One region of the Aquitalea magnusonii genome, then DNA from elsewhere that is predicted to be linked to it. Evidence: riboswitches for the same ligand, from Rfam matches in the RefSeq annotation. Region 1 holds a riboswitch; the other holds the start of a gene.
The links. A riboswitch is a leader RNA that binds a small molecule or an ion and turns the genes downstream of it on or off. The one in region 1 is predicted to bind glycine.
Positions count from the first base shown of each region.

Region 1 (15,846 bases):
CAACTGAAACGGTTTGCAAGGCATGATGCAGGCCAGGAAAATTCCACTTATCATGGAAACAGCCTGAGTGAAACAGCCTGAGTCGCCAGCCGCCGATAATGACTGCTAGCACAAGAGCGCCATAGCGCCGGGAGACCACCATGATCCGCCTGATTTATTCCAGCGCCCTCAACCCTGCCTATTCCGTGCAGGAGCTGCATGGCCTGCTGGCCGGCTACCGCGCACGCAACCAGCGCATGGGCATCAACAGTCTGCTGTTGCTGATGAACAAGGACTTCCTGCAAATGCTGGAAGGCGAGGAAGCCGCGGTGGATGAACTGTACGACTTCATCCAGCACGACCAGCACCATTTGCAACTGACCCTGCTATCGCGCGAAACCGTGGACGAACCGTGCTTTCCCGATCAACCCCTGATGTTTGTGGATACCGAAGAGCTGGCGCGCAAACTGGGCCACCCGGTACACCTGAGCAATATCGCCCTACACGGTGAGCTGGACCACGCCGAACGCGCCAAGCGTTTTGTGCAGGAATTCATCAACGGCAAGTGGCACCACCACCTGCCCAATGGCCAGAATCCGCAAGTGGTTCACCGGCACTGATTTGCCGGGCAAGAAAAAAGGCTGCCATCCGGCAGCCTTTTTTGCATCGGCAGAAAATGCTTACAAGGCCGCCGCTTTCAGCGCCTGATCCACATCCGCCAGAATGTCATCGATATGCTCGATGCCGATGGACAGGCGGATCAGCTCAGGACGCACCCCGGCCTTGAGCTGCTCCTCTGGCGACAACTGACGGTGGGTGGTGGAGGCCGGGTGGCAAGCCAGGCTCTTGGCATCGCCGATATTCACCAGACGGGTCACCAGTTGCAGCGCATCGATGAAGCGGCCACCGGCCTCGATGCCACCCTTGATGCCGAAGGACAGAATGCCCGAAGCCCGCCCGCCCATGTATTTGTCCACCAGGGCTTTGTTGGGGCTGGAAGGCAAGGCGGCGTATTCCACCCACTCCACCGCCGGGTGCGCCTGCAGGCGCTCGGCCACCTTCAGCGCATTGTCGCAGATGCGATCCAGGCGCAAGGCCAGGGTTTCGATGCCTTGCAGGATCAGGAAGGCATTGAAGGGCGATATGGCGGCGCCCATATTGCGCAGCGGCACCACGCGGGCACGGGCGATATAGGCTGCCGGGCCCAGTGCCTCGACATAGTTCACGCCGTGATAGCTGACATCCGGCGTATTCAGGCGCACAAAACGCTCTTTATGCTCGCCCCAGGGGAATTTGCCGGAATCGACAATGATGCCGCCAATGCTGGTGCCGTGGCCACCCAGGTATTTGGTGAGGCTGTGTACCACGATATCCGCGCCATGCTCGAAGGGGCGGCACAGATAAGGCGACGGCACGGTATTGTCGACAATCAGCGGCAGGCCGTGCTGGTGGGCTTCCTGGGCAAAGGCGGCAAAGTCCACCACATTGCCCAGCGGGTTGCCCACCGATTCGCAGAACACCGCCTTGGTCTTGTCATCCACCAGCTTGCTGATGGAGGCCGGGTCTTTGTAGTCGATGAAACGCACTTCGATGCCCAGTTGCGGGAAGGTGTGGGCAAACAGATTGTAAGTACCGCCATACAGCGTGCTGGTGGCAATGATGTTGTCGCCAGCCTCGGCAATGGTCTGGATGGCATAGCTGATGGCCGCCATGCCGGAGGCCACCGCCAGCGCACCGATGCCGCCTTCCAGCGCAGCCACGCGCTTTTCCAGCACATCGGTGGTGGGATTCATGATGCGGGTATAGATATTACCCTGCACTTTCAGATCGAACAGATCAGCACCGTGCTGGGTGCTGTCAAAGGCATAGCTGGTGGTTTGATACAGCGGCACCGCCACCGCCTTGGTGGTCGGGTCCGGGCTGTAGCCGCCGTGTACGGCCAGGGTTTCCAGTTTCATCTTCTTCTCTCCTGCGGCTTTACGCCTGTTGCATATCGGCCTAACCATACCGGCAGCAAGAGCAGAAGCCAAGCCGGATTTCCTGCAAAGCTTATGAAAAAACCGGCATGGAAAAACAAATGGCCGGTGCCAGCACCGGCCACGCAGGCGATCTGCGCAGATGGCCAACCCTAGGCAGGCATGGTCTGGGGCTGGGCCGGTGCCATGCCGGCCAGCACGCGCTCGAAAGGCTGCCGGAAACGGCTGGACACATAGGGGTCCAGGAAATACAGCAGGCTCAGACAGCCCTCGCGTGCCACGGTCTGGGCTTCCTGCGGGCATTTGGCAATATCGGGACGGGCAATCCAGCCGGTTTGCAGCAACTGGAAATTACGCGCCAGAAACCCGATCTGCACGTCATCCCCCTCCAGCATGCCCTGATCGCGCAGCTTGAAGAACAGCTTTTCCACGCCACGGCTGATCAGCCCGGCTTCGATCTTGCTGTAGCTTTCCTGCAGCGACTGGTTGACCGAAAACAGGCTGGAAATGCTCTGCGGGATGAAACGGAAGGTCCACAGATGGCGCAATACCTTTTCCAGCAGCGACACCAGCCCCTCGATCGAGGCATTCACGCTCAACTCACCGGCGGCATTCAGGTAATCGGCCATGCCCTTGGAGTAACGCCGGTACAGCTCGTTGATGATGTCTTCCTTGCAGGCAAAGTGGTAGTACAGATTGCCGGTGCTGATATTCAGATAGCGCGCGATGTGATTGGTGGTGACGCTGCGCTCGCCCTGCTGGTTGAACAGTTGCAGGCTGGCTTCGACAATGCGGTCAAAGGTTGGACTTTTGCTTTCTTTGCGACTCATGGCAGGTTCTTCCCGGTGCGCGGAACCCCGGGACAGACTGTTCCCGGCACCCGCTGTGTCTGTGATCGACAAACACCCGCACATGATACCGCAAGCCGCCGCTGTCGACAGCATGCAAGCCAAGCCGGCCTGCGGTCCATGCAAAAAGGCAGCGCAAGGCTGCCTTTTTGCTGCGGGATGGACGGCTTTGCTGGATGAGCGGTTTTACTGCACATTCACCGTGGCAAAGTTGACGCGGCCAAACGGGTTGGCGGCAAAGCCGGCCACTTCCTTGCGCTCCAGCACATAGGCGGTGGGATGGGCCAGCGGCAGCCACAATGCCTGATCGCTGATCAGCTTTTGCGCCTGCAGGTACAACTTGCTGCGCTGGGCAAAGTCGCTGGTTTTCTTGCCATCGCTAATCAGCTTGTCCAGTTTCGGGTCGCAATAGCGGGCAAAGTTGGTGCCGGACTGCACGGCCGCGCAGGAGAACTGCGGGGTGAGGAAGTTGTCCGGGTCGCCATTATCCCCGGCCCAGCCCATGAACAGCAGGTCATGCTCGCCCGCCTTGCCGCGCTTGATCAGCTCGCCCCATTCGATGACCTTGATCTGGGCGCGGATGCCCACCTTGGCCAGATCAGCCTGCAACAGTTCGGCCCCGGCCTTGGGGTTGGGGTTGAGCGTGCTGCCGCTGGGGCGCACCCACAGCGTGGTGTCAAAGCCGTTGGGATAGCCAGCCTGGGCCAGCAGCTTCTTTGCGCGCGCCAGGTCTTGTGGATAGGGTTTGACGCTCTTGTTGTAGCTCCAGGTATTGGGCGGATACGGCAGGGTGGCGGCGGTGGCGGTGCCATCGAACACGGTTTTCAGATAGGTGTTCTTGTCAAAGGCCAGGTTGACCGCCTGCCGTACCAGCACATTGTCAAAGGGCTTGTGCTGGCTGTTGATGGCAACAAAGGCCGTCATGAAGGCCGGTGTGGACAGCACGCGGATCTTGCTGTCGCCCTGCACTGCCAGGACGTCTTGCGGCTTGGCAGACAGGGCCAGTTGGCACTCGCCGGCTTTCAGCTTTTGCACCCGCACCGTGGCGTCCGGGGTAATGGCATACACCAGGGCGGGCAATTTGACCTTGCCGCCCCAGTAAGCCGGATTGGGCTGGTAGCGCACCACGCTGTCCTTCTGGAAGCTGCGCAGGATGAAAGGCCCGGTGCCGATGGGTTTGCTGTTCAGCTCGGCCTGCTTGCCTGCAGCCTGCAACTGGGCGGCGTATTCGGCGGAATAGATGGAAGCAAAACCCATGCTGAGCGTGGAGAGAAAGGTGGATTCCGGGTAATTCAGTTCAAAGCGCACCGTATTGTCGTCCAGCTTGCTGACCGCCTTGATCAGCTTGGGCAGTTGCATGGACTGGGCATGCGGATAACCGTTGGCTGCGGTCTTGTACCAAGGATGCTCGGGGTTGAGCATGCGCTGGAAGGTAAACACCACGTCATCGGCATTGAGCTTGCGCGTGGGCTTGAAGTAATCGGTGCTGTGGAAAGCCACGCCGGGGCGCAGCCGGAACGTGTAGGACAGGCCATCAGCGCTAACCTGCCAGCTAGTGGCCAGACCGGGCTGCAGCTTGTGTGAGACGGCATCATATTCCACCAGCCGGTTCATCAGCACATCGGCCGAGGCATTGGTGGTCACCAGCGAGTTGTACTGCACCACGTCAAAGCCTTCGGGATTGGCATCGGTACAGACGGTAAGCGGCTTGGCAGCCAGCGCCAGCGGGCTGGCCAGCAGCAAGACCGGCAACAGGGGGCGTAGGTTCATCTTGATCTCCATGCGGGGGAAGGCCGCCATCATGCGGGGCCCCGGCTGGACATCAGCTTAAGGGAAGACGCGGCAAAATAGAATGACGCTTTCCCGCTAAGCTTATTCACCCTGCTTATCAGGCGGCAAGGCTCAGGCCGGAGCCGTGCTGTATTCCAGCAGTTCGTTGAAGTGGCGCAGCGACAGCGGCCGGCTGCACAGATAGCCCTGGTACTGCTGGCAGCCTTGCTGGCGCAGCCAGTCCAATTGAGCGTGGGTTTCCACGCCTTCGGCCACCATGGCCAGCTTGAGAATGCGGCACAGGCTGGTGATCAGCTCGGGAATGGCGGAACGTTGCGGCAGGCCGGAAATAAAGGAGCGGTCGATCTTGAGGGTATTGAGCGGGTAGTTTTGCAGATAAGCCAGGTTGGAGTAGCCGGTGCCAAAATCGTCGATGGCAATGGCAAACCCCATGGCTTGCAGGGAGGCCAGTGTTTCCAGGGTGTGCTGGTCATGTGCCAGCAACAGGGATTCGGTGATTTCCAGCTCGATACTGGCAGCCGGGCAGCCACTTTGCTGCAGGATCTGCTGCAAGACGCTGGACAGTTCCGGATCGGCAAACTGACTGGCCGAAAGATTGACCGACACTTGCAAGATTCTGCCCTGTCCCTGCCAGCAGGCCAACTGGCGCGCCACCTGCGCCAGAATCTGCCGGTCCAGCTCGCGGATCAGGCCGCTTTCTTCGCAGGCCGGGATAAAGCTGTCGGGAAACAGCAGGCCACGCTCGGGATGCCGCCAGCGCGCCAGCGCCTCGGCACCGACAATCTCGCCGGTAAAGCAATCGACACGGGGCTGGTAGAAGGCCTCGAATTCGCCGTTTTCCAGACCACGGCGAATCTCGTACTCCAACGCCAGCCGTGAGCGGGCGCGCGCATCCATGGACTCATCATAAAAATGGATGCCGTTGCGGCCAGCCTCCTTGGCGCTGTACATGGCCAAATCAGCATGCCGCATATGACTTTGTACATCGTCGGCACCATCGGCACTCAGGCTGATGCCGACCGAGGCCGTCAGTTGCACCTCCTGTCCGCGCAGCCACAGCGGGCGTCCCAGCGTTTCCACAATCGATGCCGCCATGCCGGCAGCCACATCCTTGACCTGGGGTGCAGACAGCAGCAGCAGGAACTCGTCTCCCCCCTGGCGCGCCAGTTGCTGTCCCGGCTGCAACAGGGTTTTCAGGCGCTCGCTCATCTGCACCAGCAGCAAGTCGCCAAAACCATGGCCCAGACTGTCGTTGATGTTTTTGAAACGGTCCAGGTCTATGCACATCAAGGCTACTTGCAGCCCTTGCTCTCGCGCCTGCTGCAGCAAGGCCGGGTAATGCTGCTGGACGAAATTGCGATTGGGCAAGCCGGTCAGCATATCGTGCATGGCCAGATGGCTGGCACGGGCCTCGGCCTCCTTCAGTTCGCTGACATCCATTTCGCTGACCAGCAACGCCGGTTCGCCAGAGGCGGCATCGCGGCAGTGGCGGGCCGAGATTTCGTGCCAGCGCTCTCCTTGACGGGTGAGTACCCGCGCCACCAGCCGCCCTTTGCCCTGTGCTTCAAGCTGCTGCTGCAGCAGTGCCAGGTCTGCCGGGTCGACAAAGCGCGCCTGCCAGTGCTCGGCCGGGTCCAGCACCTGTTCACGCGCACTGGGATTACGGTACAGCGGCTGGCCATCGGCCTGATAAAGCGTGATGAAAACCGGGGAATGCAGCAGGGCCTCGGCGCTGCGCAGGGTGTCCGGATTGGCCTGCAACTCGCCCAAGGCTTCGCACAGCATCAGCATGCGGCCCTGATGCCGCAGGCCGCTGAACACCACCTGCAGACTGCGCGGATTGCCGTTGGGGTAGAGCGTCCAGGTTTCGGAAAACGCCACATCATGGCTGATGAAGTCAGCTTGGTACTGCCGCAGCCGGCGCGCCACGGAATCGGACATGTCCTGCCCCATATCGCGGGCGCACAACTCTTCCAGGCTGGCCGCCTCCCATACCGTCAGCGCGCACTGGTTGGCCCAGAACACGCGCCGCGCATCAATATCAAACACCCATACCGGGTGACGCAGCCTTTCGAGCAAGGCAAAGCGCGCCATGGTTTCCGCAGAAAACGGTACTGCATCATGCTGCATATCGATTCTCGACTTACCCCAGTATGAATAGAGCTGCCATGACAACACTGCCATTTGCCATTAATTAGCCGTTCATTCTAGCAATCATCCATCGTTTTTTAAGCTATCAGCTTAAAATAAATCTTATTTCGTTAACGACTGCTCACGATTTAAGCAGCTTGGCGCGACCAGCGCACGGACGCCACTATAACCACGCCGCAGATTAGAGCCTTTGCTCAAGCGCAAATGCTATTGAATTAAAAGAAAAACCCCCGTCACAGACGGGGGTTGGCAACAGCGCTCAGGGCATCAGCCCGGCCCGCAGGCGGGCGGCCTTGGCTTACAGATAACTGTCGGTGCTGGGGCAGCTGCACACCAGATTGCGGTCGCCGTATACGTCATCGATACGGTTCACACTCGGCCAGAACTTGTTTTCCAGCACATAAGGCAGCGGGAACAGGCCGGTTTCGCGGCTGTACGGACGGTCCCAGTCGCCAGCGATGTCAGCCTTGCTGTGCGGTGCATTGCGCAGCGGGTTGTTGTCCGCCGGCCAGGTGCCGTTCTGCACTTGGTCGATTTCCTGACGAATGGCGGTCATGGCGGCAATGAAGCGGTCCAGCTCGGCCTTGGGCTCGGATTCGGTCGGCTCGATCATCAGCGTGCCCGGTACCGGGAAGCTCATGGTCGGAGCGTGGAAGCCGTAGTCCATCAGGCGCTTGGCCACGTCCACCTCGGTCACGCCGCTGGCGGCCTTGAGCGGGCGCAGGTCGATGATGCACTCGTGCGCCACACGGCCATTGGCACCGGTATACAGCACAGGGAAATGCTCGCCCAGCTTCTTGGCCATGTAGTTGGCGGACAGCAAGGCGTTTTCGGTGGCGGCCTTCATGCCCTCGGCACCCATCATGCGGATATACATGAAGGAGATGGGCAGGATGGAAGCCGAGCCGAACGGCGCAGCGGAAACCGCAGTCTGACCGGCAAGCGCACCTGGCACTTCCGCCACCACGTGGTTGGCCATGAACGGGGCCAGATGGGCTTTCAGGCCGATGGGGCCCATGCCCGGGCCGCCACCGCCGTGCGGGATGCAGAAGGTCTTGTGCAGGTTCATGTGCGACACGTCGGCACCGATATCGGCCGGGCGGCACAGGCCCACCTGGGCGTTCAGGTTGGCACCGTCCATGTACACCTGACCACCGTGGCTGTGGATGATGTCGCAGATCTCGCGGATCGGCTGTTCGAACACACCGTGGGTGGACGGATAGGTAATCATCAGTGCCGCCAGATTGGCCGAATGCTGCTCCGCCTTGGCCTTGAGGTCGGCCACGTCGACGTTGCCGGATTCGTCACACTTCACCACCACCACCTGCATGTTCATCATCTGCGCGGTGGCCGGGTTGGTACCGTGGGCCGATTGCGGAATCAGGCAGATATTGCGCTGCGCTTCGCCACGCGCTTCGTGGTAACGGCTGATGGCCAGCAGGCCGGCGTACTCGCCCTGCGCGCCGGAGTTGGGCTGCATGGAAATGGCATCAAAACCGGTGATGGCTTTGAGCTGGGTTTGCAGGTCGTCGATCAGTTGCAGATAACCGGCAGCCTGATCGCGCGGGGCAAACGGGTGCATATTGGCGAATTCCGGCCAGGTGATGGGAATCATCTCGCTGGTGGCATTCAGCTTCATGGTGCAGCTGCCCAGCGAAATCATCGAGTGATTCATCGCCAGGTCGCGGTTTTCCAGCTTCTTCAGGTAGCGCAGCATCTCGTGCTCGCTGTGGTGGGTGTTGAACACCGGGTGGGTGAAGAAGGCGGATTCGCGCTTGAGGCCGGCCGGGATGGCATCGGCAGCGGCGGCATCCAGCGCGGCGATGTCGGCATCCTTGCCGGTGAACAGCTTGATCAGCGTGGCCAGATCAGCCTCGGTAGCCGCTTCGTGGAAGGCCACGCCCAGCACGGTGGCGGACACGCGACGCAGGTTATAACCGGCAGCCAGGGCGGCGGCGTAGATGGCGTCGGCATTGGCCGCTTCCACCTGTACGGTGTCGTAGAAGCGGTCGAATACCAGCTTGCCACCGGCGCTTGTCACCGCATGGGCGAAGATGGCGGCCAGACGGTGGATGCGGCTGGCAATGCGCTTGACGCCTTCGGCACCGTGGTACACCGCGTACATGCCGGCGATATTGGCCAGCAGTACCTGGCTGGTACAGATATTGGAGTTGGCCTTTTCGCGGCGGATGTGCTGCTCGCGGGTTTGCAGCGCCATGCGCAGCGCTGTCTTGCCCTTGGCATCCACGGACACGCCGATGATGCGGCCCGGTGCCGAGCGCTTCATTTCATCCTTGAAGGCAAAGTAGGCAGCGTGCGGGCCACCATAGCCCATCGGCACGCCAAAGCGCTGGGTGTTGCCAATGGCCACGTCGGCACCCATTTCGGCCGGCGACTTCAGCGCCACCAGCGCCATGATGTCGGCGGCCACCACGGCCACACCACCCTTGGCTTTCACGGCGGCAATGTAGGGCGTCAGGTCGATCAGGTCGCCCGCTTCACCCGGATACTGGAACAGCGCGCCAAAGTAGTCGCCATTGCCGGCTTGTTCCGGGTGGCCGGAAACCAGCTCGAAACCGAAGTACTTGGCACGGGTTTTCATCACGTCCAGGGTTTGCGGCAGCACGCGGCTGTCGACAAAGAACTGCGCGGACTTGCTCTTGGACACACGGCGCGCCATGGCCATGGCTTCGGCGGCGGCGGTGGCTTCGTCCAGCAGCGAGGCATTGGCCATTTCCAGACCGGTCAGGTCCATCACCATTTGCTGGTAGTTGAGCAGCGCTTCCAGACGACCCTGGGCGATTTCAGCCTGATACGGGGTGTAAGCGGTGTACCAGCCCGGATTTTCCAGCACATTGCGCAGGATGACGGTGGGGGTCAGCACCGGGTAATAACCCAGGCCGATGAAAGACTTGTTGACGATGTTGCGGCTGGCCACCTCTTTCAGCGCAGCCAGGGCTTCGGCTTCCGGCACCGGGGACGGCAGGTCCAGCGCACGGTTCAGGCGGATGTCGGCCGGCAGGGTCTGGGCAACCAGATCGTCCAGCGAGGCGGCACCGATTTCGGCCAGCATTTCGCTGCGCTCGGCATCGGAGGGGCCGATATGGCGGGCAATGAATTCGCTACGGTTAAACAGGGAAGCAAGAGTCATGGTGGGTGTCCGGTAATGAAGAGCTGTGCCTGAAACTGAAAAAGCCCCGCGATGGTAAGCATCACGAGGCTTTGACAGCGTGCAATCAGGCGCCGATTTCCTTGGCGTAGCCAGCGGCATCCAGCAGGCTGTCCAGATCTGCGGCATTGGCCGGCTTGATCTTGAAGAACCAGCCAGCGCCATAGGGCTCGCTGTTGGCCAGCTCGGGAGCGGCTTCCAGTTCGGCGTTCACTTCCAGCACTTCACCGGCGATCGGGGCGTATACATCGGAAGCGGCTTTTACCGATTCCACCACGCCGGCCTGCTCTTCAGCAGCCAGCTTGGCACCCACTTTCGGCAGCTCGACGAACACGATGTCGCCCAGCAGCTCTTGTGCATGTTCGGTAATGCCCACGGTGACGGAACCGTCGGCTTCCAGACGCAGCCATTCGTGGCTGGCAACGTATTTCAGTTCGGCAGGGATATTGCTCATGGATTGAATCTCCTCGGATTGATTGAACCGTTACGGGAGCGGGAAACCGCAGCGCAGCGCGCAGGCTGGTGCGGTGTTTCCCGGCTCGCTGTTATTCGAAAACTTTCTTGCCGTTGCGCACGAACGGCATCTTCACCACGCGGACAGCGGTGAGCGTACCACGCAAATCCACCTGTGCGTCGGCACCGGTTGCGGCCGGTACGCGGGCAATGGCAATGGAATGCTTGAGGGTGGGCGAGAAGGTGCCGCTGGTGATGATGCCCTCACCCACGCCTTCCACCACCACTTTCTGGCCTTCACGCAGCACGCCACGGCCTTCCAGCACCAGGCCCACCTGCTTCATCGGCACACCGGCGGCCTTCTGGGCTTCCAGTGCCTTGCGGCCGATAAAGTCACGGCTGGCCGGTTCCCAGGCGATGGTCCAGCCCATGCCGGCCTGCAGCGGGGACACGGTTTCGTCCATGTCGTGGCCGTACAGGTTCATGCCGGCTTCCAGACGCAGGGTGTCGCGGGCGCCCAGGCCGATGGGGGCCACACCGGCCTCTACCAGCTGATTGAAGAAGTTGATGGCTTCGCCAGCCGGAATCATGATTTCCAGACCGTCTTCACCGGTATAGCCGGTTCGGGCAAAGAACCAGTCGCCTGCAGGCAAGCCCTGGAATACCTTGAGTGATTGAATGGCGTCGGCCAGTTGCGGCTTTACCGCACAGACCTTGGCAATGGCATTGGGGCCTTGCACGGCCAGCATGGCCAGGTCGCGACGTACATTGAGGGAGACATCAAAACCGGCCTTGTGGCTCTCCATCCAGGCCAGGTCTTTATCAGTGGTACCGGCATTCACCACCATGCGGTAGCCGTAGGAGGTCAGGTAGACAATCAGGTCGTCCACCACGGTGCCGTCTTCGGTCAGCATGCCGGAGTACAGCGCCTTGCCTTCAAAGCCCAGCTTGGCCACGTCGTTGGCAATCAGTTGTTGCAGCCAGGCCTTGGCATCGCTGCCGGTGATGTCGATCACGGTCATGTGGGACACATCGAACATGCCGGCGTCGCTGCGCACGATCTCATGTTCCTTCAGCTGGGAGCCGTAATGGATGGGCATTTCCCAACCGGCGAAATCAACCATCTTGGCGCCGGCGGCGACATGAGCGTCAAACAGGGGGGTACGTTTCGGGGCCGTCATCTGTGCGTCCTTGCAAAGGGGGTGTTTTGCCTGTCTTGGTACAACACCCCTCTGTCCTGACACCTGAGATTTTCCGGCGGGCATTTTCAGCCGCCGTTAGCCCCTTCGGTGGCTGCCTTCATGGGCAGCGCTCTCCAGAGTAAAGCAGATACGTGATATCCGATGATGCAGTCCTTTTGCCTGAGCGATTGCGGGTGCGCTTGCGCCTTCGGCGGTGGCCGCGATTGGCCACTCTCTCCTGCATGATGGGGGCGATTATCGTTGCAGATAAAGACAAAGGCAAGCCAAGAATATCTTCACGCGAAGTGATCTATCCTGTTGTTTTTGCATTATTTTCGTAATCGAAAAAATACGAATAATTCCTTGTCACAATTTATTCATTATTGATCAGGCATAACAAAAGGGCTGCCACAGCAGCCCTTGTTGATCCACATCTCACCTGCCCTTCAGCCGACGTCGCCACGCCGCCGCAGGTGTTTCAGCCCTCGCTCAGTACCACTCGATACCGCTCTTCTCGGTGGAGATGATGGTGCCGGCTTCGCCCTTGACGATCTTCTCGATGTCTTCCAGCGCGCCAATCACCGCACGCTTGCCGGTCAAGCGGGCAAATTCGCAGGCGGCTTCCACTTTCGGGCCCATCGAGCCGGCGGCAAAGCCCAGCTTGTCCATTTCGTCCGGGTGGGCGTGGCGGATGGCCTTGGCTTCGGGGGTGCCCCAGCCAACAAACACGCTCTTCACGTCGGTGGCGATGACGAAGTAGTCGGCGTCCACTTCGCGGGCCAGCAGGGCGGAGGCCAGGTCTTTGTCGATCACCGCTTCCACGCCCACCAGCTTGTCGCCCTGGTACATGGTGGGGATGCCGCCACCACCGGCAGCAATCACGACCGCGCCTTTTTCGATCATCCATTTGATGGGGCGCAGTTCGAAGATGCGTTTCGGTTTCGGGCTCGGTACCACGCGGCGGTAGTAGTCGCCGTCGGCTTTCACCGTCCAGCCGTGGCTGGCAGCCAGCGCTTCGGCTTCTTCCTTGCTGTACACCGGGCCGACGAACTTGGTGGGGTTCTGGAAGGCGGGGTCGGCGGCGTCCACTTCGGTCTGGGTGAGGATGGTGGCCAGCGGCACTTCAAACGGCAGCACATTGCCCAGTTCCTGTTCGATCATGTAGCCGATCATGCCTTCGGTCTGGGCACCGAGGACATCCAGCGGATAGGGGGTGACTTTGCCGTCGACGTGGCGGGCGTAGGCGTCGTTTTGCAGGCCGAGCAGGCCGACTTGCGGACCGTTGCCGTGGCACATCACCAGGTTGTGGCCCAGCCGGGTGACGGCGGCCAGTTGTTCGGCGGCCACCTTGACGTTGGCGCGTTGGTTGTCAGCGGTCATGGCTTCGCCACGACGTTGCAGGGCATTGCCGCCCAGGGCTACGACGACTCGCATGATGTTTCCTTTTCTGGCCCTGTCCGCGCGTGCGGGACAGTGGCGTGGCCGGTCTGCCTGTGGCAGGCCGGTGTGTGTCGGATGGGGCGGCAGGTCACCGGGGGATGACCTGCCGGAGGGTGGAATCCGCCTGAGTGAGGGGGAGCGGATTCCGCCGCCACGACTGCAAGGGGGTGTCGTCGTGGTGGGTGAAACGGTATAGCTGTCAGACTTCAACTTCAGGTGATTCAGCTGCTTGCACGGCGTTTTGCCTTACACGCTGGCGACGTGGCAAAGTCAGCGCAGCGGCTGCTGCCAGGCGCGCCGCCGCAGACAGTACAGGTCGTACGGCAAGGCGGCGCAACAACGCAGCGGGGCTTTGCCACGTTGTCCAGTCTTAATCGCCCAGCGTGGCGACCAGGATGGCCTTGATGGTGTGCATGCGGTTCTCGGCTTGCTCGAAGGCAATGCAGGCTTCGCTTTCGAACACGTCTTCGGTCACTTCAATGCCATTGGCCAGGTCCGGGTATTGCGCGGCAATTTCCTTGCCCACCTTGGTTTCGCTGTTGTGGTACGCCGGCAGGCAGTGCATGAACTTGACTTGCGGGTTCTGTGCAGCAGCCATCAGCGCGGCATTCACCTGGTAAGGTTTCAGCAGGCGGATGCGTTCGGCCCACACTTCGGCCGGTTCGCCCATCGATACCCACACGTCGGTGTGGATGAAGTCGGTGCCCTTGACGGCTTCGGCGGCGTCTTCGGTCAGGGTGATGCGGGCGCCGGTCTTGGCGGCGATGGCACGGCATTCGGCCACCAGTTCATCGGTCGGCCACAGGTGTTTCGGGGCGCCGATGCGCACGTCCATGCCCAGCTTGCTGCCAATCACCAGCAAGGAGTTGCCCATATTGTTGCGGGCGTCGCCCAGGTAGGTGTAGCTGATTTGCGAGATCGGCTTGTCGCTGTTTTCCCACATGGTCAGCACGTCGGCCAGCATCTGGGTGGGGTGCCATTCGTCGGTCAGGCCGTTGTACACCGGGACGCCGGCGAATTTGGCCAGTTCGTTTTCCACCATGTCCTGGTCGAAGCCGCGGTATTCGATGGCGTCATACATGCGACCCAGCACGCGGGCGGTATCTTTCATCGATTCCTTGATACCGATCTGCGAGCCGGACGGTCCGAGGTAGGTGACGTTGGCGCCCTGGTCGTAGCAGGCTACTTCGAACGCACAGCGGGTGCGGGTGGAGGTTTTTTCAAAGATCAGGGCGATGTTCTTGCCCTTCAGGTGTTGCTGTTCGGTGCCGGTGTACTTGGCGCGTTTCAGGTCGCGGGCCAGGTCGAGCATGTAGCGGATTTCGCGCGGGGTGAAGTCCAGCATGCGGAGGAAGTTGCGGTTGCGCAGATTGAAGGCCATGGTAACACTCCTTGTTTCGGTGCCGGGTGGCGGGCTTGGCCGTCGCCACCGGGCGAGATTGATGTGCTTGGTGTGCTGCGGGGGCAGCGGTTTAAATCTTCACTTCGTCACGGATGATCGGGCAGGTCATGCAGTGACCACCGCCACGGCCACGGCCCAGTTCGGAGGCCGGAATCTCGATCACTTCCACCCCGTGCTGACGCATCAGCTTGTTGGTGTAGGTGTTGCGGTCGTAGGCCACCACCACGCGGCGGTCCAGGGCCACCACGTTGTTGCCGTCATCCCATTGTTCGCGTTCGCGCTGGTAGGCATCGCCGGCGGTCTGGATGATGTGGACTTCCTTCAGGCCGAGGGCCTGGCGCACCACTTCGGTAAACGGCACGCCGTCGTGGCGTTCGAAGCGGACTTCGCCTTCCTTGTCACCGGCGTAGATGCTGGTGCAGACGATTTCGTTGACCACGTCCGGGAACACCGACAGCAGGTCGATATCGAGGAAGCTGAACACGGTGTCCAGGTGCATGGCGGCACGCGATTTGGGCATCTGGCAGGCAATCACGCGGGTGGCGCCGCCTTCCTTGCCCAGCACATTGCGGGCTACTTGCACGACGGCTTGCGGGCTGGTGCGTTCGCCCATGCCGATGAGCACCACGCCGTTGCCGATCGGCATCACGTCGCCGCCTTCCAGCGTGGCCGGGCCGTGGTTCTTGTCGCAGTCGCCCCACCATACCTTCACCTTGCCGGCGAAGTACGGGTGGTGCTGGTAGATGGCTTGCAGGATCAGGGTTTCCTGACGGCGGGCCGGCCAGTACATCGGGTTGAGCGTCACGCCTTCGTAGATCCAGCAGGACGGGTCGCGCTGGAACAGGCTGTTGGGAATCGGCGGGATGACGAATTCGGACTGGTCCAGATAGCCGCCGAACAGGCCTTTGGGGTCGAACGGCAGTTCGAACTTGGCGATGCCGCCGATCAGGTGCTCGGCCAGTTGGGTGGACGGCATTTCGTCCAGCCAGCTGCGCAGGTCGGTCAGCATGCCGATCCCGACGTTGTCAGCCTTGACCTTGCGGTCCAGCAGCCAGCTGCGGGCGGCCTTGTCGTCCAGCACCTGGGCCAGTGCGTCGTGGGCTTCGATCACATGGATGCCGCGGGCGCGCATCTGCTCAACCATGTAGGCGTGGTCTTTCTGGGCGCGTTCCACCCAGATCACGTCATCAAACAGCAGGTCGTGGCAGTTGTCGGGGGTGAGGCGTTTGTGAGCCAGGCCCGGACGGCACACCATCACGCTGCGCAGCTTGCCACATTCGGAATGAACACCAAATTTGCCGGTCATGATGAAATCCTTTCAATCAGTAATTGCATAAACCTGTTTCCGTACACTCCCTTGCTGGCGCAAAGGAGTGAACAGCAAAAGGCTGGCTTCAGTTTTCGGTCTCGTAACGTTCTTTGATCTGCCAGACATAGACTGGCAAACCCAGCATCA
Region 1 is NZ_AP018823.1:3,043,004-3,058,849, forward strand. Features, by position in the region: gene DLM_RS14495 (hypothetical protein) at 1-7, shown strand, start outside; gene DLM_RS14500 (BLUF domain-containing protein) at 141-599, shown strand; gene DLM_RS14505 (O-acetylhomoserine aminocarboxypropyltransferase/cysteine synthase family protein) at 660-1,937, opposite strand; gene DLM_RS14510 (TetR/AcrR family transcriptional regulator) at 2,108-2,785, opposite strand; gene DLM_RS14515 (ABC transporter substrate-binding protein) at 2,990-4,573, opposite strand; gene DLM_RS14520 (putative bifunctional diguanylate cyclase/phosphodiesterase) at 4,706-6,724, opposite strand; gene gcvP (aminomethyl-transferring glycine dehydrogenase) at 7,044-9,896, opposite strand; gene gcvH (glycine cleavage system protein GcvH) at 9,982-10,368, opposite strand; gene gcvT (glycine cleavage system aminomethyltransferase GcvT) at 10,460-11,548, opposite strand; glycine riboswitch at 11,590-11,696, opposite strand; glycine riboswitch at 11,707-11,799, opposite strand; gene arcC (carbamate kinase) at 12,038-12,982, opposite strand; gene DLM_RS14545 (ornithine carbamoyltransferase) at 13,359-14,369, opposite strand; gene DLM_RS14550 (arginine deiminase) at 14,461-15,696, opposite strand; gene DLM_RS14555 (amino acid permease) at 15,785-15,846, opposite strand, start outside.

Region 2 (15,846 bases), 1.6 Mb from region 1:
CTGCCGCCTGGGCAAGTGGTACTACGAAGGCCGTGGTGCGCAGGAATGCAAGGGCAATAACAACTACACCCAGTTGGAAGCACCGCACGCCAATGTACACAACTTCGGCAAGGAGGCACTGGACGCCTTCCATGCCAAGGACTTTGCCAAGGCACAGCAGGCCTTGCGCCGCATGGAGGATGCCTCGGCAGAGGTGATGGACATCCTCACTGCCATGGAACACGAACCCTGTACCCGCAAGATTTGAAGCCACGGCCAGTATCTGCCCGCCCGGAACGCGGCAGCCGGTCCATCACCGGCGGTTGGCCTCTCAGGCTGCGCCATCCAGGGCGGCACGCAGCGCCGCAATATATGCCGGCCCGGTACGGCAGCAGCCGCCAATCAGCCTGGCCCCTGCCTGGTGCCAGCGCCTGGCCTGTGCGGCAAAGCGGGCCGGGCTGGCCTGCCCATGCCAGCACTTGCGCTCAGCGTCCCACTGCTCACCCGAATTGGGATAGGCCAGCAGCGGTTTGTCGGTCACGCTGGCCGCCTGTTGCAGCAGCGCAGCCACCCAGCGCGGGTCGCTGCAGTTCACCCCCAGCGCCACCACTTGCGGTACGGCTGCCAGCATGGCCATGCAGTCGGCCAAGCGTTCGCCCTGCCATACATGCTGTGCATCGCGGCAACTGAAGCTGATCCAGGCGGGCGTGGCGGGAAATTCCTGCTGCAGCAAGCGCGCCAGCGCTTCGGCCTCCTGCGGGCAGGGAATGGTTTCGCAGGCCAGCAAATCGGCCCCGCTGGCGGCCAGCACCGCCAGCCGTGGCCGGTGGAAATCCATCAGCTGCGCCACGCTCAGGCCATAATCACCCCGGTATTCCGAGCCATCCGCCAGCATGGCCCCGTAAGGCCCGACTGACGCCGCCACCAGCGGCGCTGTCACTGTTTCTGGCTGTTCTGCCATGAAGCGTTGACGTGCCTGCAAGGCCAGATCAACCGACAACTGCATCAGCCCGGCGGCTTGCTGCCGGTCCAGGCCGCGCCGGGCAAAGCCCTCAAAACTGGCCTGATAGCTGGAGGTGGTGATGATGTCGGCCCCGGCCTGCAGATAGTCCAGATGCAATTGGCCGATTGCCTGTGGCGCTTCCAGCAACACGCGTGCCGACCACAGCGGGTCGGCCAGATCAAAACCGCGCGCCTCCAGCGCGGTGGCCAGCGCCCCGTCCAGCAACAGGTAGTTACTCTCATGCAGGCGCTGCTGTAGCAGATGCAGTGCGGCAGCACTCATGCACCACTCCCGGTCTTGTGCTGCATGCGCTGGCGCAAGGCTTCGATGGCGTAGCGCACTTTTGCCGGCTGGGCATCACGCCGTGGCGTCACCACATAAATGCCCAGCGCCGGCAAACGCCACTGCGGCAATACCCGCAGCAGTCGGCCATCGGCCAGTTCCTGCCGCACTTCCGGTTCCGGCTGGATGGACAAGCCCATGCCGGCCAGCACAAACTGCCGCGCCGCCAGAATATTGTTGCTGCTGACCCGCTGCGCCACCAGCGGCCGTTCCACCTCACCGGCACTATTTTCCATGGTCAGCCAGGTTTGACTGCGTTCATGGTCCAGCATCACCCATTGGTGCTGTTCCAGTTGCGCCGGGGTGGTGATGGCAGGATGACGCGCCAGATAAGACGGTGCGGCACACAGCACGCTTTCCCAGTCCGCCAGATGGCGCGCCACCAGCGAGGAGTCTTTCAGATCGCCGGCGCGCAAGGCCAGATCGATGCGGTGCTGTACCAGATCAATCATTTCGTCATGGAAAAACAGCTTCAGGCTCAGGCGCGGATAGGCCGCCAGCAGCGGAGCCAGCGCCTCGGTCAGCATCGGTCCGGCAAAGCCGGTGGGAGCTGACAGGCGCAATTCGCCCACCGGGGCATCGCGCAGCTCGCTCAGGCGTTGCTCGGCCAGCCGGGCAGCAGCCAGCATGTCGGCACAGCCCTGATAGAACAGGCTGCCGGCTTCGGTCAGGGTGAGGCTGCGCGTGGTGCGGTGCAACAAGGACACGCCATGTTCCGACTCCAGCTTGCTGATGTGCTGGCTGACCGCCGATGGTGTCATACTCAGGGTGCGTGCCGCCGCCACCATCGAGCCTTGCTCCACCACGGTGGCAAACACGGCCATGCGGCGCAAGATATCCATATTGTTAAGTCCTGCTAATTTATCAATACCAGTATTGCCCGATTATCAGCCATGCAGCAAGCTATTACACTGCAATCCATCCACTATACGAAAGGAAAGCAAGATGAAAATCGCTCTGATTGGTGCCACCGGCTTTGTCGGCTCCGCCGTATTGCAAGAACTGCTGGCACGCCAGCACCAGGTATCGGCCATTGTCAGCCGTCCGGAACGCCTGCCCAGCCACCCGCAACTAACGGCGGTGAAGGCCGATGCCTACGATGCCGCCGCCATTGCCCAGGCGGTTGCCGGACACGATATGGTGATCAGCACCTTCAATCCGGGCTGGGACAAGAGCGACATCCGCGCCCTCTTCCTCAAGGGCCATGCCGCCATTGTGGCCGGCGTGAAGCAGGCCGGTGTCCCGCGCTTTCTGGAAGTAGGCGGTGCCGGCAGCCTGTATGTGGCACCGGGCGTGCAACTGATCGACACCCCGCACTTCCCCGCCGAATACAAGGAAGGCGCGGAAGGCGCCCGCCAGGCGCTGGCAGACTTGCAACAGGAAACCGTGCTGGACTGGGTGTTCCTGTCGCCGCCGGCTCTGCTGGCACCGGGCGAGCGCAGCGGCCAGTACCGTCTGGGCGGTGATGAACTGCTGATGGATGGCGACCAGCCCGCCGGCATCAGCGTGGCCGACCTGGCCGTGGCCATTGCCGATGAAGCCCAAACCCCGCGTCACAGCCGCCAGCGCTTTACCGTGGCCAACTGATTTTCTACGCCGCCACTTCCAGCCGCCATGCAGCTTGCAGGCGGCTTTTTGCATTTGCCCGCCGCATGCTGCAAGCGCACATCAAAACCCGCGTCAATATTGGCGTTGACAGCCATTCCCGGCTTATCTACAGTGCCAGCCAGCCGTACTGGATGGCGCAGGAGAGATCACCCCAGCGGTGACGCCGAAGGGGTATCGCCCCAGAAACTCTCAGGCAAAAGAACTGCACCATCGTCTGGCTCTCTGGAGAGAAGACCCGGGCATCTGCCCTGCGGTCTCGCCGAAGGAAGATCGCCCCGCGATCACAATCTCTCAGGCAAAAGGACAGAGGGGGCTGCGCCGCGTGAAGTCTGCCAGGGCAGGTTTGCCCGGTGGGCTGGCAAGCGACGGTCCCTGCCTGCTTCGGCCCGCCCGCCTGCCGCCACAGACCCACGCCTGTCTGGCCCCCCGCAAGCAACTTGACGCTTCACGACGCCTGATGGCCGGAAGCAGAACAGTCAGCCTGCAGCAAGCATGACACGCTAAGGTATGACACACAGGCTGTCTCCCCGCAGACGACAGCCCCCTACCCGCAACACCGGCGGCCCGCGCGGCGGACTGCCTGCATCAGACAAGAGAACATCATGGCAATCAGTGTTTTTGACCTGTTCAAGATTGGTATCGGCCCGTCCAGCTCCCACACCGTCGGCCCGATGCGCGCCGCGCGCCAGTTTGTCGCCCGGCTGGAAAAAGACGGCCTGCTGACAGCCACCCGCCGCGTGCGCAGCGAGATGTATGGCTCACTGGGTGCCACCGGCAAGGGCCACGGTTCGGACACTGCAGTATTGCTGGGCCTGGCGGGCGAACTGCCCGACATGGTGGATACCGACGCCGTGCCGGATATCCTGGCCACCATCCGCCGCGAAAAACAGTTGAAGCTGCTGGGCACGCAGGCCATTGCCTTCAATGAGCCGGACGACCTGATCCTGCACAAGCGCAAAACCCTGCCCTACCACCCCAACGGCATGATTTTTGAAGCCTTCGACGCCGACGGCAACAGCCTGTCCAAGCGCGCCTACTATTCGGTAGGCGGTGGCTTTGTGGTGGATGAAGCGGCCATCGAAGCCGGTTTTACCCCGCCGGGCGTTACCGAACTCAAACACCAGTTCAATACCGCCGCCGAACTGCTGGCACTGTGCAAGGAACAGGGCAAGAGCATCAGCCAGATCATGCTGGAAAACGAACTGGCCTGGCGCAGCGAGCAAGAAGTGCGCCGCGACCTGCTCACCATCTGGGGCGTGATGCAAGCCTGTGTCAAACGCGGCTGCCAGCGCGAAGGCACCCTGCCCGGCGGCATGAAGGTAAAACGCCGCGCCGCCGACATGTACCAGAAGCTGCTGGCCGCACCGGAAGCCGCGCTGCGCGACCCGCTGACGGTGATGGACTGGGTGAATCTGTACGCACTGGCGGTGAACGAAGAAAACGCCGCCGGTGGCCGTGTGGTGACGGCTCCCACCAACGGTGCCGCCGGCATCATCCCGGCGGTGATGCATTACTACGCCCGCTTTGTGCCGGGTGCCAGCGAAGACGGCATCGTGCGCTACCTGCTGACCGCCGGTGCCATCGGCATCCTGTTCAAGCTCAATGCCTCCATCTCCGGTGCCGAAGTAGGCTGCCAGGGCGAGGTGGGCTCGGCCTGCTCGATGGCGGCCGGTGCGCTGGCCGAGGTGATGGGCGGCACGCCGGAACAAGTGGAAAACGCGGCGGAAATCGGCATGGAACACAATCTGGGCCTCACCTGCGACCCGGTGGGCGGCCTGGTGCAAGTGCCGTGCATCGAGCGCAATGCCATGGCCTCAATCAAGGCCATCAATGCCGCGCGCATGGCCTTGCGCGGCGACGGCCAGCACTGCGTGTCGCTGGACCGCGTAATCAAGACCATGCGCGACACTGGCCGCGACATGAGCACCAAGTACAAGGAAACCGCACGTGGCGGCCTGGCCATCAATGTGATCGAAGTACCGGTCAACGTAGTGGAGTGCTGATACCCGCACCTTGGCCTGCGGGCCAAAACACAAAACGCCGTGGCATTGTGTCCACGGCGTTTTGTTTATACTCCACAAAACTATACGTACAGAAAATTCTGCATTACATGCAAGAATAATACATGTAAAAATAATAAATTTCTTCCCGGCGATAAATCTACAATGATTTCATAAAAATCGAGGATCAATTTTTCATGAAATTAATGTCAAAAATATTCATTGCATTATTTTTACTTTCCACAAGCAAAAACATCGCCGCCAATGTAATGTGCTACGATCCCACAGGACCTTCCTGGCGAAACCTGGTTTACAAAACATTAAATATCAACAACAGCTCCATAAGTTGGAGTGGCCCCGCGAATACATTGAGTCCAGGAACTTCACTTGCCAGTTGGTCAGACTCTGCGACAGACTATTCTTTCTTTTCATGCCCCGGCATCACCTATATCTCATCAGATTCACACAACCCTCAAACTTGGATAATTTCCAGCAAAACACCGCTAAATGGCTTTACCTACACACTAAATGGAGTAACCTATCCGGTATTCCCTACAGGAGCACAAGGCATTGGTTATATTCTTGGCGCAGCCGATCCAAACAAAGTCTTGACGCCATTAGGAAGTACAGCACTACAAATGTTCTCCACTACTGATGGTGGTAAAACCCTGGGTGTAAAATATCTATTCCGCTATGTCATCACAGGTCCATTAAAGAGTGGCATCACCAATATTCCCAGTCAACAAATTGGAACAATTCAAATGCGTGATGGCCCTACGGTTCTTGCCGCAGGATCCAGCCCGATCTTCTTGAAGAGCGCAACCTTGACAGTGACCGCCGCTACCTGCACTGTCAATACCAACAATATTTTCGTTACTCTTCCTTCGATAGACATCACCAAGCTAAGCGCTGTCGGCAGCACATCCACGCCAAGCAATTTCAATATCTCGCTCACCTGCCCTGGTGGAATTAACACTTACATGGTAATGACTGACAATACCAATACAGCAAACCGAAGCGATAGATTGTCATTAGTCCCCAGCTCAATAGCAAAGGGCGTTGCCGTGCAAATTACCAAAGCAGATGGCAGCTTGGTCAAATTCGGGCCTGACTCTGCCAATCCTGGTACAGCAAATCAATTTCTTGTATTTAACAATCTCTCGGGTACCCAGTCCATTCCACTCACGGCAAGACTTATCCGGACAGGCCCAATCACACCAGGAAGCTTAACCGCCATTGCCACCTATACTTTCTCTTACCAATAATCACTCCGTCATGAAAAACGCCGTAGATATTGTCCACGGCGTTTTTCATGGCTGGCACTGTCTGGAAACTAAACCGCCAGCGGCTCCAGCTTGCGCAGCCGCAGGGCAATCAGCAGCAGTGCCAGCAAGCCCAGCGCAATCATCGCCGCCACACCATTCCATTTGCCCATACCCCACAGCAGGCCGGAGAAGGAACCCACCACACTGGAACCCAGATAATAGGCAGTGAGGTAAAACGCCGAGGCCAGCGCCTTGCCGCGTTGCGCACGACGGCCAATCCAACTGCTGGCCACCGAATGGCCACCGAAAAAGCCGAAGGTAAACAGCGCAATGCCCGGCACCATCAGCCACAGCGAATCCGCCAGCGTACACACCAGCCCGGCGGCCATCAGCACCACCATCAGCCACAACATATTGCGACGGCCAAAGCGGTCGGCCATGCGCCCCACCCAGGCCGAGGCCCAGATGCCCACCATGTACAGCGAGAACACAAAGCCCAGCACGCTGTGGCTCAGGTTGAACGGTGCGGCCAGCAAGCGGAAACCCAGGTAATTGTACAGGCTGACAAAGCAGCCCATGAACAGGAAGGCTGACAGGAACAACCAGGGCAGGCCGCCGTCGGCAAAATGGCTGCCCACGTCCCGCCGCAGTTCGGCCATATTCAATGGCACCGGCTTGAAATGGCGCGAATCCGGCAGGCTGCGCCAGAACTCGATGGCACCGGCAAGGCCCAGCACGGCCAGCGCCAGCACCGCTGCGCGCCAGCCAAAGTGGTCGGCAATCACCGCGGCCAGAAAGCGCCCGCTCATACCGCCCAGCGCATTACCGGCGATATACAGGCCGATGGAATGGCCCAGTGACAAGGGCTCCACTTCTTCGCTCAGATAGGCCATGGCCACGGCCGGCAAACCGGCCAGCACCACCCCGAAAATGGCACGCAGATAGAGAAACTGCTGAAAGCCGGGGGCAAAAGCCGCCAGCAGCATCAGCAGCGCGGCCAGGCTCAGCGCGATATTCATCACCGGCTTGCGCCCCACCTTGTCTGCCAGAAAGCTGGCCGGAATCAGCGCCAGCGCCAGGCCGGTGGTGGGCACCGACAGCACGCTGCTGGCGGCAGCCGGGCTCAGGGCAAAGTCTTGCGCAAACATCGGCATCAGCGGCTGCATGCTGTACAGCATGGAAAAGGTGCAGAAGCCGCCGACAAACATGGCACGCGCAGTAGCGCGAAAGGCGGGCGAACCGGCTTGCAGGCGGGCGCTGGGGGAAATGGTGTTCTCCTGTGCAGAAGCAGGGCCTGCATGTAGCGTAGCAGCACAGGAAGCAGAATCGGGAGGCATGATGAAACCGGTAGCAGTGATACAGGATTCGAGCTTAGCCCTTGACAAAACAGCAGTCCAATATATCTTTATTCAATTATTAATACTTTAAAAGTATCAATATGGAACTGCGCCACCTGCGTTATTTCGTCACGGTTGCCGAAGAACTGCACTTCACCCGCGCCGCCGAACGCCTGCACATCGCCCAGCCGCCCTTGTCCCAGCAAATCCAGGCACTGGAAGCCGAGCTGGGCGTGGCCCTGTTTCTGCGGGAAAAGCGCAAGGTGGAACTGACCGCCGCCGGCCAGCAATTTCTGCAACGCGCGCGGCGCATTCTGGCCGATACCGAAGAGGCCGCCGAACAGGCCAGACGCGCCGCGCGTGGCGAGGTGGGCGAGTTGCGCATCGGCTTTACCTCCTCCCTGCCGCTCACTCCCATCCTGCCCGCCGCCTTGCATGCCTATCGCCAGCACTACCCGGCAGTGCGGCTGACCTTGCGCGAAATGTTCACCACCGACCAGTTTTCCGCCTTGCAGCAGCAGGATATCGATGTCGGCTTCGTGCGTTTCAACGGCCTGTCTCCGGCAGACCGGATAGTGGTGCAGGAGCTGCGGCGCGACCCGCTGCTGGTGGTGATCAACAGCAACCACCCGCTGGCAGGTGAGCCCAGCCTGTCGCTGGGGCAATTGCGCGACGAGGGCATGATCAGCTATCCGCGCAGCGCCGGTACCGGCCTGCACACGGTCATCCGCCAATTGTGCGAGGCCAAGGGCTTCGAGCCACGCATCACCCAGGAAGCGGGTGAGGCCACCACCCAGGTGGGCCTGGTGGCGGCCGGCCTTGGCATCGCCATCCTGCCCTCGCCACTGAACTGCGTGCAGTTGCCGGGGGTGCGCTATATCCCGCTGACCGACGAGGGCGCGTATCTGGCCATGGGCATTGCCACCCGCGAGGGCGACAGCTCGCCGCTGGTGGCCGGTTTCATCACCCATCTGTGGGACGAAATCCCGGCCATTTAGCACCGCCCCCCTGCTGCTACTGCCTGATGCCGCACCTGGCCTCCAGCGTGGCCATCAACCAGATCCGCACCCTGCAGGCGCTGCGCGAAACCCTGGGCGGCCCACGGCTGGCCATGGCAGTGTGCGACCAGCACGGCACCCTGCACTGTGCCGAGCCCGGCTTTGTCGACCTGCTGCTGACCGAGTGGCCGCAGTGGACCGGCCCCGGCCTGCCCGCCGGCCTGTCACCGCAAGGGCATGACGATGCCCGGCACCCGGATGTTTCCGCCGGAGCAAACCGCTGGGCTGCCACCTTTCTCTACAAATACACCCGCGGCGTAGGCAAAAACTGGGTGCTGGAGGCCTCGCTGGAAGCCCAGTTCTACGGCAACAACCACAACTATCTCGGCAACAACCTGCAACAGCAGCCCTTGTACCGCCTGCAGGCCTTTGCCTCCTATGACTTCACGCCGGACACCTATGGCGCGCTGCGGCTGTACCACAGCCGTGGCGGGGCCTTGCGCCTGAATGGACAGGAGCTGCCCGACACCCGGCAGAACAGTACCCAGCTTGGCGTCGAACTGGGCCACTGGCTCAGCAAGCAAGACCAATTGCTGCTGATGCTGGCGCGCAATGCCCACACCACCAACAGCTTTGACAGCAGCCAGGCCATGTTGCGTCTGGTACATGTTTTCTGAGCTGACTACCCGACAAGAACATCCGCCCGACGGATCACCCACTACCGAGGAAAAACCATGAACACACTATCCAGCGCCAAGCTCGCCGCGCCGGCACACCAGGCGCGTCCGGCCATGGCCGCCATTGTCGGTTTTGCCGCCATCGCCCCGGCCGTGCTGATGATGGCCACCGCCGTCGCCAGCCAGTTGGCCAGCCAGCTGCAACTGGGGCCGGTGGCTATCGGCAACTTGTTCTCCGCCGAACTGGGGGCGATGAGCCTGGCCACCCTGCCGGCCATGTTCTGGCTGCCACGCGTCAACTGGCGTAGCGCCGCCTGGCTGGCGGTGCTGGTATTCATCGCGGCCAACCTGCTGTCAGCCATTACCGTCAGCTATCCGCTGCTGCTGAGCTTGCGCTTTGTCAGTGCGCTGGCCGGTGGTTCGCTGATGATTCTGTGCCTGTCCGCTGCCGCCACCCTACCCAACCCCGACCGCGCTTATGGCTTGTGGGTGATGGGCCAACTGGCACTGGGTGCCGTGGGGCTGCTGGTGATGCCCACACTGTTTGCCCGCTTCGGCATTGCCGCCTGTTATATCAGCCTCGCCTTGCTGATGACGCTGTGCGCACCGCTGGCGCGCTGTTTTCCCCAGGGCCAGCAAGGCGCAGCCCCAACACACGCACCAGCCGCTTCCGGCCCACGCCGGGGCCGGGCCGCACTGGGCATCATCGCCACGCTGGCGTTTTACATCAGCCTGAGCGGGGTGTGGACCTTTGTCGGCCAGATTGCCGTGCAATCCGGCATTGCACCACAGCAAAGCGGCAATATCTTCGCCATCGCCACCTTGCTGGGTGTGGCCGGTGCCGGTACTGCCTCGCTGATTGGCCGCCGCCTGCCACGCTCCCGACTGCTGCTGGCCGGCTTTGCCATGATGATGGCGGCCATGCTGCTGTTGCTGCATAACCCGGCACTGGCGCGCTTTGCCACCGCAGCACTGCTGTTCAAGTTCAGCTGGACTTTCATCCTGCCCTTCATCCTGGCCACGCTGGCCGACATCGACCACAGCGGCAAGCTGATGAATGCCACCAATCTGGTGATCGGTGGCGGCCTGGCCATCGGCCCGGCGCTGGCCGGTCAACTGATCGCCGCCAATGGCGGCAGCCTGCATGTCTTGCTACTGCTGGCCACGGTGGTGGCCGCCCTGTCGCTGGCCCTGTTGCTGGCGCTGCAAACACCCCGCCCCACCCCTGCCCACGCCTGAAAACGAGGAGAAGCCATGACATCCGCGACCGCCTTTTACTTTGATGAGCTGTGCATGTGGCACAGCACCGGCCTGCATGCACTGACGCTGCCGGTGGGCGGCTGGGTGCAGCCGCCAGCCGCCGCCGGCCATGCCGAATCGCCGGAAACCAAGCGCCGGCTGAAAAACCTGCTGGATGTGGCCGGCATCAGCCGCCAGTTGCGGCAATGCACAGCCGCGCCGGCCAGCCGTGAAGACCTGCTGCGGGTACATGGCGCCGCCTATCTGGATGAATTCAAGCGCATCAGCGATGCCGGTGGTGGCGAACTCGGCCCGCAAGCCCCGGTCGGGCCGGGCAGCTATGACATTGCCTGCCTGTCTGCCGGCCTTGCCATCGCCGCCGTGGATGCGGTGTGGCGCGGCGAGGTGGCCAATGCCTATGTGCTGACCCGCCCGCCGGGCCACCACTGCCTGCCGGATGCCGCCATGGGCTTTTGCTTCCTGTCCAATATCGCCGTCGCCATCGAAGCGGCCAAGGCGCGCTACGGCATCGAACGGGTGGCAGTGCTGGACTGGGACGTACACCACGGCAACGGCACCCAGGCCATCTACTACCAGCGCCCGGACGTTCTCACCATGTCGATTCATCAGGATGGCTGCTTCCCGCCGGGCTACAACGGCAGTGAAGACCGCGGCACAGGGGCCGGGCTGGGAGCCAATATCAATATTCCGCTGTTACCGGGCAGCGGCCACGACGCCTATCTGTACGCCATGCAGCTCATGGTGCTGCCGGCACTGGCACGCTATCAGCCGCAGTTGATCATCGTCGCCTGCGGCTTTGACGCCAATGCGGTGGACCCGCTGGCACGCATGCTGGCCCACAGCGATACTTTCCGCCAGATGACCACCCTGCTGCGCAGGTTTGCCCAGCAACACTGCGCCGGCAAGCTGGTGCTGATGCACGAAGGGGGTTATGCCGAAGCCTATGTGCCGTTCTGTGGCCTCGCCACCATCGAAGCCCTGTCGGGCCTTAGCAGCGAAGTAGTCGACCCGCTGCTGGACTTCATTCGCCAGCAGCAGCCCTGCGCCGCCATGCAGCAATTGCAGCGCCAGTTGCTGGATGAGATGGCCAGCCTGCACGGACTATAAGCCCTACCACCGCAGCGTTGATCTAGCGCGCTGAAACGAACAAGGCCCCCCAATGGCGGGCCTTGTACTGGTTACGCAATAAGTCCTGGCATGACGACATCAGCAGCAAGCCGCCAGCAGCGCCGGGCTAAGCACACCTGGAGAGGAGGTCTCCGCGGTCCGCCACCCGGTTCGGTCATGGACTGAGCCATGCCGTAGCGAGGGCTTAGGCTTTGGAATGGATCATGCCGCGGCGCTGCTGATCGGCAAGCGATGTTTCCGGCGTAGACGGAGGCGGCAAGGCAGGGCTGCGATTCAGCGTGAAAGGCACTTTGGCATCCAGATAACGGGCAAAACGCATGGCGCTGGTGGCAAACACCGCATACACCAATGTTTCATCGTTGTCAGCGGCAATACCGCTGGGATAGCAGTGATCAGCGTGATCACAGCGCCATTGCAAGGGAAGGTCCTGTTCATGGGCATCCTCATAATGCGTGAACAAGGCGGTAATGCGCTGCCTGTTGGCATCAATTTCCAGGCTGGTCTTACTTGCATCAATAGGAATGAGCGGCAGATCAGCCTTACCACCGAAGGCGTGATTGAGCATTTCCTGACTCAGGTGAACCACCCGTTTGGCCTTGATGGCAAAAATCACCGGCAACTGGTGATTGGGCAGACAAGGCACCGTCGCCAGGCTGCGCTCGTCGCCCTTGCTATCACAGCGCTTGCTGCGTGTCGCCATTTGCTGCAAGAAACGACGGTAGTCACTTCCCGGTACCAGCTCGTAAATGGCCGGCTCTACCGCCAATAGTGCCTGCATGTGGTGGCTGGCCATATTGGCGCCCCCGCTAAGAAACTGCGCCGCATTTTCCAACTTGATGCCACCAGACTGATCTTGCTGATACAGAAACAGAATGGCTGGTGGCATATCCGGACTTAACCAGGCGGCCAGGGCGTCGGGTTTGTCCGGCATCACCACAGGCCCTTGACTATCTGTTTTACTGTAGCTGCGCCGGATGACATAGGAATCAGAGTGATAGCCCTGTAGCAGTTGGCCATCATCCAGCCTGACTCCGCCCTCGAGTGGCCGAACCGATTCCAGCTCTCCATCCTGGTTGAGCTTGGCATAAACAAATGGCAGTTCACCCACATCAATATTTACCACGCCTCCATTATCAAACAGCATTGAAATAAACGGAATTGCCTGATCAGTATCAGTATATTGGCCACTCCCGGCATGACGAAACGAACCCAGAAAGCCAGTCAAGTTGGCACTGGCACAGCCTACCAACATCGAGGCAATCACAACAATGGACACAAAGTCTTTCAATCTCACAAAACACTCCTTAAATATATTAAGTAATACAAATATGTATTTCGATAGAGAATATCGACTGCAATACGTTCCATTGGGTGCAATTTCCATACACAGACCAACACCACCCCAGTCATTTTCAAATGTCATCACATCTTGAATATCAGTCACAGCCACACTGATTTCTCAACAATATCGGCCACTAATATAGGACCTGACATTTAAATGACATACACCGCAGATACTGAACCAAAGTACAGTTAATAAGAAAAATACAATATAACTTATTGATAATTCAGCTCAGCAGACCAACAATTCATACCGCAGGGCAAGAAAATTCTCAGCAATGAGTCGCCTTGCTGTTTGATTAATAACCGATGGGATTTATCATGAACAAGATTGAAAGCAACAATAAAACATATATCGCCCTACAAAAGGGTTTTAATTTGCGCTGGCCAATTACCAGCGAAGATGGCGCGCAGCGTATTTATATCTGCAGCACACCGGAAGAAGTGCAAACCGCAGCCAATGAAGCCTTAAGCGAAGGCTTCCGCATTACGGTACGCAGCGGTGGCCATTGCTATGAAGGTTTTGTTTCCAACCGTCTGAATGCCACAGAAAAACTTGCCATCATTGACCTTGGTGAAATGAAAGGCATGGATCATGATGCCGCTGGCAAGGTCAAGTCACCTTATGACAAGGATGGTCACGGCTATCAGTTCCGTATTGCCACCGGCAATCAAAACTGGGATGGCTACATTTCACTCTACAGACAAGCAGGAAAAACCATTCCGGGTGGTTCTTGCTACTCGGTTGGTGTTGGTGGCCACGTCAGTGGCGGTGGTTATGGCCTGCTGTCCCGCCTGCATGGCCTGACGGTAGACTGGGTCAGCGGCGTGGATATCCTGGTCGCCGCCGCGGATGGTAAAAGCTTGCAATTCAAGCATGTACGGGCCGATAGTACCGATGAAACCGACCGCATGCTGTTTACGGCCTGCTGCGGTGCGGGTGGCGGCAACTTTGGCATCATCATCAATTATTACTACGCCAAACTGCCGGAAGCCCCGCAACAAGCATACTGGTATCCGCTGAAATATGACTGGAAATGGTTCCAGGCGCACCCGGAAAATTTCACCAAACTGCTGCAGGCTTATTGGCAATGGTTTCATGACAATGATGCCAATTCCAATAATCCGGACCCGGCAATTGGCAATGGGGGCTTGTTTACCCTGTTCAAGCTCAATCACATCAATAGTGACGACAATATTGTCCTGGCCATCCAGTACACCGGTATAGATGGTTTGGTTGGCGGTGAGCGCGACAAGCCACTGAATGACTTCATCCAGAAGATGAATGATGCAGCAGGCAAACCCGGTGTGGTTCATGATGCCTTCCTGCTTCCCAATATCAACCCCTTGGGACGCCGGGATGCCGGCATGACACTCAGCCAGGCAGACCCGCTGATGGCGATGGACTGGATTTATGTCACCCAAAGCATCAATGGCTCGGGTAATAATCAGCGTGGCAAATATAAGTCTGAATATCAGATTGAAAACTTCAGCGATGAGGTATGCAAAGCGCTGTTTGAAAACCTGACCAACCTTAACGACACGGCAATGACGCAATCCCTGGTGCAGATTGACTCCTATGGCGGCAAGATCAATGCCAATGGCACTGGACATACTGCCGTTCCGCAACGTCAATCCATCCTCAAGGCACAATATCAGACCTACTGGACTGACCCGAAAGAGGACGACGTGCAAGTAGCCTGGATTCGCCGCATTTACAATGCCGTGCATGCCTCGACGGGTAATCGCCCGCTACTGCCGGCATACCAGGGCTGCTATATCAATTATCCCGATGTGGATATGAAATATGTCAACGATGGCTCAACCCAGGTTGATCCGAATTGGCTGCATCTTTACTACCAGGATGAGGCATTGATTGACCGGCTGATTGCGCTGAAAAACAAGGTTGACCCGCACAATCTGTTCCGTCATGAAATGTCCATTCCATTGCAACGCCCTACCCGCTAACGGACATGGTTTTGCCATCTGAAACAGGCTGAGCCTGTTCAACGCAGGCCCGCAATTTTGCGGGCCTTTTGCTTGGCAGGAAGGCCAGGAGCAAGCTGCGCAGAGGCCACGTCCGGCCGGTGCCGCACGGCAGTCGACCCATGGCTGGAACGAAAAAGGCCCGCCATTGGCGGGCCTTGTTACGTCACCGGTTCAAACCCGGTGTGGCAGCTTTACTGCTGTTGTCCGGCGGGCTGCGGCATGCTGCTGTCTTGCTCCGGTGCTGCATCAGGCAGATTGCCTTGTGGTGCCGAAGCCTCTGGCTGCTCTGACTGTGTCTGCGGCGCGGGAGAGGCGGCAAATACCAGATTGATCAATCCCAGACTGGCCGGAGGCAGGGAAAGCATGGCAACAACAAGCAATTTCTTTTGCATGAGCTTCTTTCAATGTGGTTGGAAGACAAGCCTGTTTTTGCAAACACCATGCCAGCCACACATTGTCATTTAAAAACAATGCTTTGCATTGAAAAGCACCCACCCAGACCATGCCAGTTGTCGGCAGTGAGCGACAAGCATGGCAAGAAATTACCCAAGTTATTGAAATGGCAGCACTTTTTGAGTCGCCAATTGACGACACTCAGGCATCACCTCACCCAGTTTCCTGATTTGACAGCATTTTTCAGCACGGCAGGCATGAAAAAACCCGCCGTAGCGGGTTGGTGGCCAATGCGGTAGCACGCAGCCGGTCAGGCCGGTTTGCTGGCCAGCTTGAGCTTGCCTGCCAGCCAGGTATGGTCGTAGCTGACGATCTCGAACGGGTTGCCGAACGGATCGACAAAGCTGATGGAACAGAAAAACTGGTGATCCACCACCGAGTCGCGCGCCACCGTCTGGCCCGCGCGGTCGATCACCCGCTCGCCGGCCAACTGGTCTATCCATTCCAGAAAATCCTGGCCGCTGAC
Region 2 is NZ_AP018823.1:1,456,937-1,472,782, reverse strand. Features, by position in the region: gene DLM_RS07170 (methyl-accepting chemotaxis protein) at 1-247, shown strand, start outside; gene mmuM (homocysteine S-methyltransferase) at 311-1,264, opposite strand; gene DLM_RS07160 (LysR family transcriptional regulator) at 1,261-2,166, opposite strand; gene DLM_RS07155 (NAD(P)-dependent oxidoreductase) at 2,270-2,911, shown strand; glycine riboswitch at 3,060-3,147, shown strand; gene DLM_RS07150 (L-serine ammonia-lyase) at 3,535-4,935, shown strand; gene DLM_RS07145 (fimbrial protein) at 5,130-6,197, shown strand; gene DLM_RS07140 (MFS transporter) at 6,266-7,534, opposite strand; gene DLM_RS07135 (LysR family transcriptional regulator) at 7,636-8,532, shown strand; gene DLM_RS07130 (transporter) at 8,559-9,209, shown strand; gene DLM_RS07125 (MFS transporter) at 9,267-10,448, shown strand; gene DLM_RS07120 (class II histone deacetylase) at 10,464-11,576, shown strand; gene DLM_RS07115 (hypothetical protein) at 11,782-13,041, opposite strand; gene DLM_RS07110 (BBE domain-containing protein) at 13,260-14,906, shown strand; gene DLM_RS07105 (hypothetical protein) at 15,119-15,319, opposite strand; gene DLM_RS22975 (hypothetical protein) at 15,332-15,619, shown strand; gene DLM_RS07100 (VOC family protein) at 15,631-15,846, opposite strand, start outside.
Region 2: it holds a riboswitch for glycine, as region 1 does, so the genes downstream of both, DLM_RS07150 (L-serine ammonia-lyase) here and gcvT (glycine cleavage system aminomethyltransferase GcvT) in region 1, are expected to answer to the same signal.